Regions from separate parts of the Nitrosococcus halophilus Nc 4 genome, predicted to be linked through region 2. Evidence: predicted binding sites of a transcription regulator. Region 2 holds the regulator's gene; the other holds the start of a gene.
What was found. The regulator sigma-54, encoded in region 2, starts transcription at its own class of promoters, with help from an activator protein. The targets are predictions, from matches to a motif close to TGGCANGNTNCNTGCTT.
Positions count from the first base shown of each region.

Region 1 (7,342 bases), 680 kb from region 2:
GGGGAATTGCTACGCCAATGATTGCTCCCAAAGGTTAACTTTTCTGGCAGAAACTTATTTGGGATTGGCGGATGCGAATGAGGGGGTTCTTGAAGCGGGAATTGAGGAAAACCTGATACATGCCAGAGTCGGAAAGATCAACCACTTGCAGGCTCAATTAGATACTTATGGAAATCAGCCCTCCTATTGGGCCAATGATGTGAAACGCCTATTGCTAGCGGGCAGTAACGCCTTAGTTAATCGTGAAGAGCGGCTCATTCCTGATGTTGCCGCTAGCAATGAGAGAACGGCCCAGGTGGCGCTGGTGAGAACCACGCTTCGCCAGTTTGGTTCGGCATTGAAAGTGTGGCCACGGTTATGGAATTTTTGTAAAGATGATATCAAGGATTAAACAACGATAGTTTTTGATTTCAGCTCGGCTCAATTGCTCAGTTTTTTCCGTCGGTTATCTTTCAACCCTCCTTTACCCACCTAGTAAGCTATTATCTATAGCTGTTCTCAAGGGTTATTTTCAAGTGACTGGAGCAATCAAGTGAGTAAGGGAGTTATCTGTAAAGTAGGCCGGTGTTGTCTACTGACAGTCTTGACGGCTGGTATCAGCTTAGCGCTTATTCCTTCATATGGGAATGGCATTAGCGGTAGTCGTTTAGAAAACAATGAAGCTTTTTCCTCCAATTCAGGAGTGCCTAGGTCCCTACACCCCCGTATCGAGTATCGCTTGCAAGAGATGTTAGAGGCAAGGAGTAGCCTTAAAGGAACATCGCAGGAGCAACCTGTACAAATCCATGTTCTCTTGGACGGGCCCCTTACTGAAAAAACGCGCTTAGCCATTGAAGAGTTAAACGGTGCGGTGGAGCTTGAGCGTGGCGAACACCTACAGGTACTGTTGCCTCTGGGGCGAGTCTCCGAGCTCGCGACTTTGCCTCAGGTGCGGTATATACGGTTACCCCACCGTGCCGAGCCTCGGCAAGAGGAGCGCTCCGGTGGTAATGAAGGTGTCCAGGTGACTTCCGCCCACAGGCTCCACCAGTTAGGGGTGACGGGGCAAGGGGTGCGGGTCGCTATTTTAGATAGGGGATTCCAGGGATATCGGGATCTCCTGGGAAAAGAGTTGCCCCAGGAGGTTACCGTAAAAAATTTTAACTTAGGTGAAGGTTTTGAAGGGACCAACCATGGCACTGGGGTGGCTGAAATCCTCTACGATATGGCTCCAGATGTTGAGTTGGTTTTAGTTGCCGCCGGTACGGAGTTGGAATACATGGCGGCACTAGATTGGCTGCGCACTCAAGAGATTGCTATCGTTTCATTCTCCCTTGGCTTTGATAATCTTGGTCCGCTAGATGGTAGTAGCCCGGTTTCTGTAGCTGCCAGCCGATTATTCGACGAAGCAGGCATTTTGTTTGTCACGGCTGCCGGGAATGAGCAGCAAAACTATTGGAGCAGCACCTTTCATGACTCGGATGGCGACGGCGCCCACGAATTTAGTGATGATGATGAGGCCCTAAATCTGGCATTGCGGGCGGGAGATTTGGTTCGTGTCATCCTTAATTGGGATGATTGGGGTGAAGACCCATCCCGTCCCCGCTCTGATCAGGATTATGATCTTTATATCTTTTGCCCAGGTACGGTTCGGTTTTCTCCTAATAATGCCTGTGCCTCATCAGTGGGCTTCCAGACAGGGTTATTAGGCCATGAGCCTCTAGAACAAGTTTTTTTCACGGCGCCAACGACGGGTACGTATTATATTTTTATCGTGCGCGCGAGCCTTGAAACCGGTGAGCGTTTACTTCGGTTATTTATCGGTGGTAGCCAGGGAAGAGCCTTCCCCATGGAGTATCAAAGTACCGACAGCACCTTAGTTTTACCCGGCGATGGCCGTGGGGTATTCACTGTCGGTGCTATGGATGTGGTGACCCAGCAACTCGAGCCAGCGTCATCCCTGGGACCCACCTGGGATGGTCGCATCAAGCCTGATATTATCGCCCCCGATGGAGTGACCACGGCAGTCCTAGGTACCTTTTTTGGGACCTCTGCTGCGACTCCCCATGCTGCGGGTGCGGCGGCACTGCTTAAATCCCAGGATCCCAGCCGTAGCGCTCAGGAGCTCAGGCTATTGCTGCAACAATCGAGCACAGACCGTGCCCTTAGGGGTAAGGACAATGAATATGGGTCTGGCACCCTGGCTCTTGAAAATTTTGTAGCCAATAGGAGACTCTCACCCTTTTCCGGAGTATGGTGGAGTCCAGCCCAGAATGGGCATGGCTTCTTTTTCGATGTTCGGAATGGCACATTAGTAGCGACTTGGTATACCTATGATAGAGCAGGCAATCCATTTTGGTTGCTCTCTGGGGGGTCCATGGAGACTTCAAGTCATTATTCGGGGACTCTATACGCTTTTCAGGGGCCGGTATTAAAGCCATCCTTGAACTCTCTTTTTGACAGCGGTGGCAGCACCGTGGTCTCAAAGGGAGTGGGTCGTCTTGATATTGATTTTATAAATTCTGGCGAAGCGGCTATTCAGATCCAACTCAACGGGGACAATCTGATCTCCTCTAATACCTTTAACCTTCAAGCTCAGCCTTTTCTAGGATATCCGGCGGCAGAGCAAACCCCTCAAGTTCCCTATACTTCCAAACATGATGGTTTATGGTGGAATGGACAGCAGAATGGACACGGATTTTTTATTAATATCCAAGATACCGTGCTAACTGCGGCCTGGTACGTCTATGATGATAGGGAGGGGGAACCGTTTTGGGTACTGACAGCAGGTCCTATGAGTTCTGCGACCACCTATTCAGGAACGGCCTATTATTTTTTGGGCCCGGCCCTCCCATCTGGTACAGATATTGCTAATAATTTTGATGCTGTAGGGTCTACAATTAACGGGGTAGCGAGTGGTAACCTCTCAATTTCTTTCACCTCGGATACCACCGCCACCGTCGCCATCCGCGATGTGCTTTCGGTCAATGAAACCCTGCAATTAGAGCGTTTTGATTTTTAAAGTCTTTTGAAAATTTGATTTGATAATCTTATGTTTAGCATAGCAGTTTAGTTATTTTTTTGTCCTAGCGGCGAGCCCTAGTCGTGCTAAACTGATATAGAGTTCATTCAGGATAACTGCGCCAGCAGGCCCGCTCATGAAAAATATCAATGGGGAGCATGGAAACAAACCAAAGGGGGCTAGGCAGCCTCCGCTTGTCTCTGTGGTGATGGTGAACTTTAATGGCGGTTGGCTGCTGACTGAGGCTGTACGCTCTGTGCTGCAAGCCGATATCCCGCTAGAGGTCATCGTTGTGGATAACGGTTCCCAAGATAGCAGCCTGGTATGTTTGCGAAGCGTCGTGGGCAGAGATCCCCGCGTTCGGGTGATTGAAAATGGCCGCAACCTAGGATTTGCACGGGCGAACAACATTGCCTTCAGGCAGGTAGTGGGAGACTATGTACTGTTGCTAAATCCCGACTGCGTTATTCGCCCAAATACGCTCTCCAGGATTCTTGAGGAAATCGCTAGCCGTCCAGAAGTGGGAATGGTCGGCTGCTTGATTCGTAACCCGGATGGAACCGAGCAGGCGGGGTGCCGCCGCAGTGTGCCTACGCCGTGGCGGAGTTTCGTCCGAGTCCTTCATTTGAATAGATTTTTCCCCTATCACCCAAAATTTCGAGGGTTTGTCCTCAGTTGCCAGGCTTTGCCTAGAGAGTCGGTATTTCTCGAAGCCATCTCGGGAGCTTTTATGTTGGTTCGGCAAGAGGGCCTAAAGCAGGTAGGTTTGCTGGATGAGAGTTATTTTCTCCATTGTGAGGATTTGGACTGGTGCATGCGCTTTCGGCAGGCGGGGTGGAAAATCCTGTTCGTCCCTAATGTGGAGGTGGTTCATTATAAAGGGACCTGTAGTCGGCAGCGGCCTATTCAAGTGCTTTGGCATAAACACAAAGGAATGGTGTATTTCTACCAGAAATTTTTCCGCCATCAATATCCCCTGCCCCTCATGGGGCTAGTGATCAGCGGGGTGTGGGGTCGCTTTTTTGTGTTGGCTGGATTGACCTTGCTACGGCGGTTTGTCCTAGAAAGTAAAGCCAGAGTCGGGTTGAGAATGCGAAATACTTTTTATTTGAGTGCGAGTCCACCAAAATTGCCTACCAGCCCTTCAGGTGCGGCATGCAGGGTTGAGCCAGAGAGTTCCGACACCTCAGAGGTGACCACGAAACGGGTTCATAGCAGTTAATAATCTTCACCTCTTGGTTTATCTAAAGCGTCTAATTTTGGGATGAAGGCACTGATTACAGGTGCGACGGGTTTTATCGGCCAACACCTAGTCGCCACATTATTACCGAGAGGAAATTCGATCCGAGTATTGGTGAGAAATGTAGAAAAGGCTAAGGCAATATGGCCTACAAGTTCGCTAGGCGTATTTCAGGGGGATCTTGCTGAATCTTTAACGCTCGGCAACTTATGTGAAGGTGTGGATACAGTCTTTCATTTGGCCAGTGGTAGCTTTGTCGAAGATGATGATAGCGGTGAGGCAGAGCGGCTCCATCGAAAAGTGTCCGTAGAGGGGACCGGAGAACTGCTAAAGTTAGCCGCACAAGCGGGTGTTAAACGGTTTATTTTTATAAGCAGTGTCAAGGCTATGGGCGAAGGGGGGCGGGAGTGTCTCGATGAGGCCAGTCCCGCGGCGCCTCAAACCGCTTATGGTCGAGCGAAGCTAGCCGCCGAACGGGTGGTGCTGGAAGCGGGCCGTACTTATGGTATGCAGGTTTGCAACCTGCGGCTTCCCATGGTGTATGGGGGTGGCCATAAGGGAAATCTCCCCCGAATGGCCATGGCAATTGATCGGGGGTGGTTTCCTCCATTGCCTAAAGTGGAGAATCGGCGTTCCATGGTCCACGTGGATGATGTGGTGCAGGCAATGTTGCTTGTCGCTGAAAACCCCCAGGCCAGCCATCAAACTTATATTGTGACCGATGGCTACACTTATTCCTCTCGCCAAATTTATATCTTGCTCTGCCAAGCATTAGGCCGACATGTCCCCTGGTGGTACTTTCCGGCAGGGCTACTTCGAGTGGGGGCTAAGGCGGGGGATCTTGCGGAACGGGTATTGCACAGAAGCGTTCCGTTGAATTCTCAAGTGGTCTACAAGCTCATTGGTTCTGCTTGGTATAGCTGCGCCAAAATACGGAGGGAGCTAGGTTACAGACCCCGGCATTCGTTGGAAACGGCCTTGCCTGAGATCCTCGCAAATCTTGATTTATTGCACTCCCCTCGGAGATCACTGGAATTGTCTCAAAATAGCACGGAGAAGCGAGAGCAAGGTTAAGTTGTCAGAGCCGCAAGATGCTTTTCGGTGCGCGCCGTTACCAAAACGATAGGGGCTCCTCTTTAGCTGCAACCCCAAACCCTTTTTTCAGGGAGGTAAAACGGGTTTGCAAAGCACTACCCCCTCGCTTCTAAACATCCCCCTATTCTATTCATAGATACTTAGAGCGGAAAGTCAATTTTTTGTCAAAGCGGTGCCATGGAGAGGGGTCACTTATTTGACGGTTAAGGGGCACTTTGCGGTAAGTTATTTAAATCATTAAGTTCTTTTCTTCTCACAAGAGCTGGCATGGGTTTTGCCCAATACAAGAATAATGATTCTTGCTTGAGGAGAGGAATAGATCCCATGACCCAGAGCGGTGAGTTGGATTTGGAGGTTAAGGGCGGCGGTACTTCCAAAAAGACCTTGATTATTCTTATCAGTACCATCGTTATGTTGGTGGTGGCCATAGCGGTGGGGGTAGTTTTGTTTCTAACCGGGGCGCTCACGCCTAAAGCCGCTACCGGGGAGGCTGCCGCCAATCCTAAAGCACCTCAACATCCTGCCATTTATCATTCCCTAGACCCTGCTTTTGTGGTCAATTTCTATCGCCAAAGCCAGCAGCAGGTGCGTTTTCTGCAAGTCAAAATGGAAGCGATGGCCCGTGATTCGGAAATCATCGAAGCCATAAAAACCCACACGCCTGCGATTCGTAACAACCTGTTGTTATTGTTGAGCCATCAGGACTACGAAACCATACATACTGTTGAAGGCAAGGGGCAACTGCGGGAAGCCGCACGGGATGAGATTAACCAGGTTTTGGAAGATCAAGCTGGGATCAAGGGGGTGGAAGCAGTTTACTTTACCAGTTTTATAATGCAATAACCCATGGCTGCTACCGACATTCTTTCTCAGGATGAGGTCGATGCCCTGCTGTCAGGCATGGCCGATGGCGAGGTCAATACCGAGACCAAAGCTGTAGCAGGTGAAGAGGCGGTACGCCCTTACGATTTTAGCAGTGAGGACCGTATTGTTCGAGCCCGCCTGCCAGCTTTGGAGATGATTAATGAGCGTTTTGTCCGTCAGCTTCGCCGCAGTCTATTTAACCTCTTTCGGCGTGCTATCGATGTGACGGTGTCGGGTATGCAGATGGTCAAGTTTTCCGAATATATCCACACCTTGTTTGTTCCTACTAGCCTGAATATGGTGCAAATGTCCCCCTTGCAGGGCACCAGCCTGTTCGTGTTTGACCCGAAGCTGGTGTTTATGATGGTGGATAATTATTTCGGTGGTTCAGGTCGAGCTTATGCTCGCCGCTCCTATGCCCGCATTGAAGGCCGGGAGTTTACGCCCACTGAAGTCCGGGTTGTCCAACTCGTCCTCGAAAAGGTGTTTGCGGATCTGGAACAGGCTTGGGAGCCCGTACTCGCGGTGCATTTTGAGTACCTACAGGCAGAACCCAACCCCCAGTTCGCCACCATTGTCAGCCCCAGTGAAGTGGTGGTGGTTTCCACCTTTTTCGTGGAATTCGATGGCGGGGGAGGTGAATTTCACATCACTTTGCCCTATGCCATGCTGGAACCCATTCGTGAGTTGCTGGAAGTGGGAAGGCAAAGTGGCTCTAGCCAGGTAGACGAACGCTGGGATCAAGCGCTGCAAGAAAAAATATTGGAGGCGGAGGTCGAACTGTCCTGCACCCTCGCGGAGACTCAACTTTCCTTGCGAGAAATATTAGCGCTTGAGCCAGGTGATATTTTGCCCATTGAACTGCCCTCTATCCTCACTGCCCAGGCAGATGGGGTGCCGGTGTTCCGTGCCCGTTATGGGGTTCATAACGATAATTACGCCTTAAAAGTAGTCGAACCTCTGCCCCATCAGGGGTTGTTTGCGGAGAAGCCTACTTTAAGCCAGAAGGTCGCCTATGGCCGATCATCCTAAAAACCAAGATCCCACCGCCGCTGATGAATGGGTGGCGTCGCTGGCGGGAGAGCAAGCGGGTGACTCGGGTTCTAGGCAAGGGCAAACAGCGGCCTCCAAGGCTCAGGCGG
Region 1 is NC_013960.1:3,723,595-3,730,936, reverse strand. It holds gene NHAL_RS17580 (hypothetical protein) at 1-391, shown strand, start outside; gene NHAL_RS17575 (S8 family serine peptidase) at 533-3,001, shown strand; gene NHAL_RS17570 (glycosyltransferase family 2 protein) at 3,138-4,223, shown strand; gene NHAL_RS17565 (UDP-glucose 4-epimerase family protein) at 4,266-5,315, shown strand; gene NHAL_RS17560 (flagellar basal body-associated FliL family protein) at 5,661-6,179, shown strand; gene fliM (flagellar motor switch protein FliM) at 6,183-7,232, shown strand; gene fliN (flagellar motor switch protein FliN) at 7,216-7,342, shown strand, end outside.
Region 1: NHAL_RS17560 (flagellar basal body-associated FliL family protein) is a predicted target of sigma-54. The motif match lies at 5,600-5,616, and genes of this name have one in related genera.

Region 2 (7,342 bases):
ATCCCCTGGTCAAGCAGCATGCCCATTGGATTACCCCCAAACCTGGCGGTCGGGGTGCCGCTCGTGATGCCTGCGAGCTAATCATGGAAGCCCAGGGAACTCTCGAAGCGCAGCTGGAGAAGCATTATTAATCTAGCCCGTCTTTGGGGTGCAGCGATACTTGCCCTTATTGCTGCCTTGACGGCGTGGAAGTTGTTCAATGAAGACCCCGAACGCCCTAGCCCCACAGATCCGAACAGGCGTACTGCCGATTATTTCATGGAAGAGTTTACCTTGACGTTAATGGACCAAGAGGGTCTCCCACTTTACCGCTTGGAGGGTACTCACATGGTCCATTACCCGGCTACCGATACCGTGGAAGTCACGGCGCCACATGCGGTTTTTTACCATCAAGTCGTCCCCCGCTGGGAAGTGGTGGCTGAACGGGGCTTGACCAATAGCCAAGGCGATGAGATTTACCTGCTAGGAGAAGTCGTTATTCGCCAATTTGGAGCCGATGCCAAAACCAACAAGATGAAAATCTTAACCCAGGATGTACGGGTAGAACCCAGGGCAGAATATGCCGAGACTAATCAACCTGTCACGTTGCTAAATAACTTGGGCAAAACTCATGCCGTCGGGGCTCAAGTGTATCTGAAAGAGGAGCGTATAGAACTATTATCGCAGGTAAGAGGGGACTATGAGCCGGCACCTAGGCCTTAAACTGGCCACCCTTTGGCTTATTTTCGGGGGTCTAAATGGCGAAACTGCCTGGGCCTTATCCAGCGATCAGGAGCAACCCATCCATATTGAGGCCGATCGAGGGGAGCTAGATGATCGCAAACAGATCGCGGTGTATCGTGGCAACGTTCATCTTACCCAGGGTACCCTGCGCATCGACTCCGATATTCTAACTATCTACTACACGCCGGGAAAAAAACTGGAAAAAGCCATTGCCGAAGGCCAACCCGCCTGGTATCGGCAACGACCCGACAATAGCGATGAAGATATCCGGGCTAAAGCGCTGCGGATGGAATATCACGCCAACACGGCAACCATTTATCTTTTACAAAAGGCTCATGTCTGGCAGGGTGCCAATGAATTTACCGGTGATCGTATCGTCTACGAAACAGAACATGACATTGTGAGGGGGGAAGGCTCCAAGACGGGGGATGGCCGAGTCCACGTTACGATCCGTCCTGACAACAGTAATACTCCCGGCAGTGAACCTACTCCTGAAAGCTCAACCCCCATCCCGGCAGAGCCAGAGCCCCCGGAAAATCAAGAAGGTGATAACCAGGCGCTCAATCCTGAATTAGCCCATGGGCGAACCACAACTTGGCTAAACTTACGCACCGGTCCCGACACCGATTACAGCAAAGCAGCCCTCCTCCCGCCCCGAACGCCCATCACCATCTTAGAACGACAAGCGGAATGGCTACATATCTCCACACTTGCCGAAGGCGAATCAATAGAAGGTTGGGTCCATGCCGACTTTATTCGCTTGCTAAATGGGCACGGGGAATAAATCCTATTACCCCATGAGCAGGCTATCAGCCTATCATCTTGCCAAATGCTACCAATCCCGCTGGGTGGTCAGGGATGTTTCTCTAGAACTCTCAAGCGGCGAGGTCGTGGGCCTACTCGGCCCCAATGGCGCCGGTAAGACAACCTGTTTCTACATGCTAGTGGGCTTAATTTCAATCGACAAAGGCCTCATATCCCTAGATCACCACGAGATCACCCGCTACCCCATTCACCGCCGGGCCCGTTTAGGGATCAGCTATCTACCCCAAGAGGCCTCGGTTTTCCGGAAGCTGACCGTAGCCGAAAATATTATGGCCATTGCAGAAACCCGGAGCGATCTGACAAAACCGGCTCGCCGACAACTAGTGGACGAGCTGTTGCATGAACTCAATATTACCCATGTGAAAAATACCTTGGGGATGAGCCTCTCCGGCGGAGAACGGCGACGGGTTGAAATTGCCCGCGCCCTGGCAGTAGAACCGCAATTTATACTATTAGACGAGCCTTTTGCCGGAGTAGACCCTATTTCGGTGCTAGACATCCAGGGTATCATCCGGCAACTGACGGAACGGGGGATCGGGGTCTTAATTACCGACCACAATGTCCGGGAAACCCTAGGAATCTGTCAGTATGCTTATATTGTGAATGAAGGCGAAGTCATCGCCAAAGGTCAACCTCAGGAAATTCTGAACAATGAACGAGTAAAGGAAGTTTATTTGGGGTACAATTTTCATCTTTAATAGCTATCATGGCATGTTTATTGCTGTCTATAATAAATAGTAATCCAATAGCAAGTAGAGCTCAGGTATGAAAACCTCTCTCCAACTACGCCTTGGGCAACAACTCACGATGACGCCCCAGTTGCAACAAGCCATTCGCCTGTTGCAGCTCTCGTCCTTGGAATTACAAACGGAAATCCAACAGGCGCTAGAATCAAATCCACTGCTTGAGCAAAGTGAAAGCGAAGAGGGGCAGGAATCTTTAGATACCGATGAAGTAAGGGAAGCCATTACCCCTGAGGGCAATGAATTAAATGCCTCACTGGGCGAGGCAATCCCCGACGAATTGCCGGTAGATAGCAGTTGGAACGATATCTATGACAGCTTACCGCTGCCCGCTGCTTCTGGAGATGAATCCCTACCCGATCTGGAAAACCAAGGCAATCGGGAAGAAACCTTACAAGAACACTTGCTCTGGCAGGCCCGTTTGGTAGCGACTAACGAGAAAGATCTCGCCATTGCCACCGCCATCATCGATTCGATTAATGAAGAAGGCTATTTGTGCAGCACCCTTGAGGAGATACAGCAAAGCCTAGGAGAGGACATTGAGGTTGAGCCTGGGGAAGTGGAAGTCATGTTGCATCAAATACAAAATTTCGACCCTCCTGGTGCCGGGGCTCGTGACTTAGGCGAGTGCCTGCTGTTACAGCTGAAACAATACCCCCCGGGCACCCCCTGGCTAGAAGAAGCAACGCTGTTGTTGTCCCAACATATCGCCACACTGGGTAAACGGGACTATGCCCAATTGATGCGGGCAATGAAACTCTCGGAACAAGAATTAGGGGCAACTATCCACCTGATCCAATCCCTCAACCCACGGCCAGGGACCCAAATACAACCCAGTAAAACCGAATACGTAGTACCTGATGTCTATGTCACCAAGCAAAGTAACAGTTGGCATGTTGAACTTAATCCTGATATCGCGCCACGTCTGCGGGTCAATACCCAGTATGCCAGCCTAATCCGGCGGGCTGATGATAGCCTCACCAACAGCTATCTCAAAAACCAGCTCCAAGAAGCTCGCTGGTTCCTTAAAAGTTTACATAGCCGCAATGAAACATTGCTCAAAGTTGCTTGCTGCATTGTGGAGTGCCAGCAGGGATTTCTTGAACACGGCGAAGAAGCCATGCGCCCTTTAGTGCTCCACGATATTGCAGAAGCCGTCTCCATGCATGAATCCACCATCTCTCGGGTCACGACCAACAAATATATGCATACCCCCCGAGGAATCTATGAGCTAAAATACTTTTTTTCCAGCCATGTGGCTACCAACAGTGGCGGAGAGTGTTCCGCAACTGCCATCCGTGCCCTTATCAAGAAGCTGATTGCTGGGGAAGAGCCCCGCAAACCCCTAAGCGATAGCAAAATCGCGCAAATCTTATCCGAACAAGGAATTAAAGTGGCACGGCGTACCATCGCCAAGTATCGGGAAAACTTGAATATCCCCCCTTCCAATGAACGAAAAAGATTGATCTAAAACGCAAAATAATTAAGGAGCAACCCATGCAAGTGAATCTCACTGGCCATCACGTTGAAATCACTCAAGCCCTGCGGAGCTATGTGGAAAATAAGTGCGAGCGCCTAGAACGCCACTTTGATCAATTGACTAATATTCACGTCGTCCTTAGTGTTGAAAAAAAGAGGCAGAAAGCTGAAGCAACACTGCATGTCAGCAAAGCCAATGTATTTGCCTCCGCCGAAGACGAGGACATGTATGCCGCCATTGACGATCTAGTGGACAAATTAGATCGGCAGATTAAAAAGCACCGGGAGAAACTGACCGACCACCGCCGTAGTGAGGGGGTAATGAAAAAGCAGCAGCAAGGATAGATTAACCAAAGCCATGCAGATTACCGAGCTCCTCATCCCAGAACAAATCGCTGTGGGTGCCGTTGCAGGCAGCAAAAAACGGGTGCTAGAGCGGCTCAGCGAGTTGCTTGCCCGGGGCACGGATGACCTGGACTCGACGGATGTTTTCGATTGCCTACTTGCCAGGGAACGTCTTGGCAGCACCGGTCTTGGGGATGGGATCGCCATCCCCCATGCCCGCATGGCTGGCAACCAACACACCCTCGCGGCATTCGTCCGCCTGGACCAGGGAATCGATTTTGATGCCCTCGATCAACAGCCAGTCGATCTATTCTGCGCCTTGCTGGTTCCGGAAGAATCAGCGCAAATCCACGTGCAACTCCTTGCTCAGCTTGCGGAAATGTTCCGTGATCCGGAGCTATGTACGCGCCTACGGCAAGCCAAGGACCCCCATAACCTGCTGGAAGTCCTAAAGGAATGGGAACAAACCTCTGCGCCTACCGGTATTGTCGACTAAGCGGGAGTGTAAGGCATGAGCAGCCCCAATGAAGACAATGTCACAGGTCATGGCGTGCTGCTGGTGATTTTCGACTCCGGGGTGCTCTTGAGGGGGGAAAGCGGCGTTGGCAAAAGTAGCCTCGCCCTAGAATTAATCCGGCGGGGACACCGTTTAATTGCGGACGATGCCCCCCTTTTCCAGCGGGCATCAGCCACCCAATTGATGGGTAGTTGCCCCTCTGTATTGCAGGATTTTCTAACCGTGCCAGGTTTGGGCGTTGTCGATATTCGCGCGATTTATGGCAGTCAGGCCATCGCCGCGCAACACCCCATTGATCTCGTCATCCATCTTATCCCTAACAAACATATCGAACCGCTCACCCGCAGCCTTGGTCAGTGGGAGCAGCTAAACGTGAAAGTGCCTGAACTTACCCTGCCCTTGGGGGGTAATTTGCAACCCGCCACGATGATAGAAACAGCCGTCCAAGACTATCAGCTACGGAGCAAAGGTTATGATGCCTTGCTTGAGCTGCAACAGCGGCAACAGAAGCTCCTCAACCCTTCCCCTCCTAGGCACAAATAAGGGGTGCCTTAGAAGCACTCATTCAAAAGAGAATTGGCGAGACTCCCATGAAATTGCTAATCATCAGCGGTGTATCGGGATCAGGCAAAAGTATTGCCCTTCATGCCTTAGAAGATCAGGGTTTCTATTGCATTGATAATCTGCCTGTCTACCTTCTTCCCGTCTTTGCCCAAAAGATGCAACAGGATGATGCCCAGCAACTCCGCGCCGCCGTCGGTATCGATGCCCGCAACCTTCCCCAAGAACTACAACAATTTCCCCAGATCCTAGAGGACATTGAAAATGTGGGGGCTCACTGCCATATCATCTTTCTTGATGCCAGTGACGCCACCCTTCTTAAACGCTTTAGTGAAACCCGCCGCAAACACCCACTCAACAATATTCCTCTCGCCGAGGCCATCCGCCATGAGCGGGAGTTATTAGAGGCCATTGCCGAAAAAGCCGATCTTAGGATTGATACCACCTGCACCACGGTCCACCAGCTACGGGATTTAATCAGCGAACGGGTCGGCGATGGTGCGCGTACGGGAATGTCACTGCTATTTCAATCCTTTGGCTACAAACATGGCGTCCCCCTCGACGCTGACTTTGTATTTGACGTCCGCTGTCTTCCTAACCCCTATTGGGAACCCCATTTACGTCCCTTAAGCGGGCGTGACCAAGAAGTGATTGCCTATCTTGAGCGCCACGAGGCCGTCGCCCAAATGCGGCAAGACTTGATTACCTTCTTACAGCACTGGCTGCAACGGTTTCAAGAGACCAATCGCAGCTATCTGACGGTGGCCATCGGATGCACAGGGGGACAGCATCGTTCAGTTTATTTAACAGAGCAGCTCACAGCCCATTTCCATTCCGCCCATAGCCGAGTACTTTGCCGCCATCGGGAATTGTCATGACCGTCGGCGTGCTTATTATCACTCACGATAATATTGGCTCGTCTTTGTTGGATACCACCAACGACATGCTGGGCAGCTGTCCTCTTCAGATCCAAATACTCCCTGTGACCCGCGCCTCTCACCCCGATGCTTTGCGGGAACGAGCACGAGAGCTAATCCATAGTTTGGACACCGGCCACGGGGTTTTAGTCTTGACTGATATGTATGGTTCCACCCCCAGTAACATCGCCTGTTACGCAGCGGACGCCCAACATGCGCAGATCGTCACAGGCCTTAACCTGCCCATGCTGATACGAGTGCTGAATTACCCACGCTTGAGCCTCACCGAACTCACAGAAAAAGCGATAAGCGGCGGGCGCGAAGGGGTTTGTGCCTGCTTTACCACCATGAGGAAACAGGATGACACAGAATGAGGTGACTATTATTAATAAGCTGGGGCTACATGCCCGGGCTGCAGCCAAATTCGTCACTCTAGCTTCTCGCTTTAAAAGCGAGATACGCATTCAGCGGGGGACAAAAGAGGTCAATGGAAAAAGCATCATGGGCGTGATGATGCTGGCGGCGTCCCAGGGAACCCGCCTCTGTATTATGGCCTCGGGCCCCGATGAGGAAGAAGCTCTACAGCAACTGAAAACGCTGGTGAATGAGCGCTTTGGAGAACACGAATGAGAGTAAGGCAAATCACCCTAGTAGATGGGGACCTAGCCAAGAAAAATTTCCTTAGGGCCTTGGCATGACCCTTGAACTGCACGGGATCGGCGTCTCGCGAGGCATCGCTATCGGTAAAGTTCATATACTTTCCCGCGATCAGCCCGAGGTCAACGAATATTTCCTGCCCCTGAACCTTATCGAAAACGAGGTTCAACGGTACCAAGCAGCGCTCAGCACTGCCAAGGCGCAACTCCAGTCTATTCAGGAGCAAATTCCGGACAATATCCCCACCGATATCGCTTCTTTTATCAACACTCACCTGTTAATGCTCGAAGACAAGGCGTTGGCTATTGTGCCCATAGATCTCATCCAGAATCGGCACTGTAATGCCGAATGGGCACTCAAACTACAGCGTGACGCCCTGGCAAGCGTTTTCGATGAGATGGACGATCCTTATCTTCGCACCCGCAAAAATGATGTGGACCACGTCGTCAATCGCATTCTTCGGATCCTGACTAACCAAGAGAGCCCCCGCCATGAAGTCTCCGGGGGGCGGCTTAAGGGTTATATTTTGCTGGCCGACGACTTGACCCCTGCCGACATTGTCTTAATGCAGCAGC
Region 2 is NC_013960.1:325,671-333,012, reverse strand. It holds gene kdsC (3-deoxy-manno-octulosonate-8-phosphatase KdsC) at 1-131, shown strand, start outside; gene lptC (LPS export ABC transporter periplasmic protein LptC) at 193-702, shown strand; gene lptA (lipopolysaccharide transport periplasmic protein LptA) at 680-1,507, shown strand; gene lptB (LPS export ABC transporter ATP-binding protein) at 1,521-2,246, shown strand; gene NHAL_RS01635 (RNA polymerase factor sigma-54) at 2,314-3,762, shown strand; gene hpf (ribosome hibernation-promoting factor, HPF/YfiA family) at 3,789-4,115, shown strand; gene ptsN (PTS IIA-like nitrogen regulatory protein PtsN) at 4,129-4,611, shown strand; gene NHAL_RS01620 (HPr kinase/phosphorylase-related protein) at 4,627-5,175, shown strand; gene rapZ (RNase adapter RapZ) at 5,223-6,071, shown strand; gene NHAL_RS01610 (PTS sugar transporter subunit IIA) at 6,068-6,484, shown strand; gene NHAL_RS01605 (HPr family phosphocarrier protein) at 6,471-6,740, shown strand; gene ptsP (phosphoenolpyruvate--protein phosphotransferase) at 6,805-7,342, shown strand, end outside.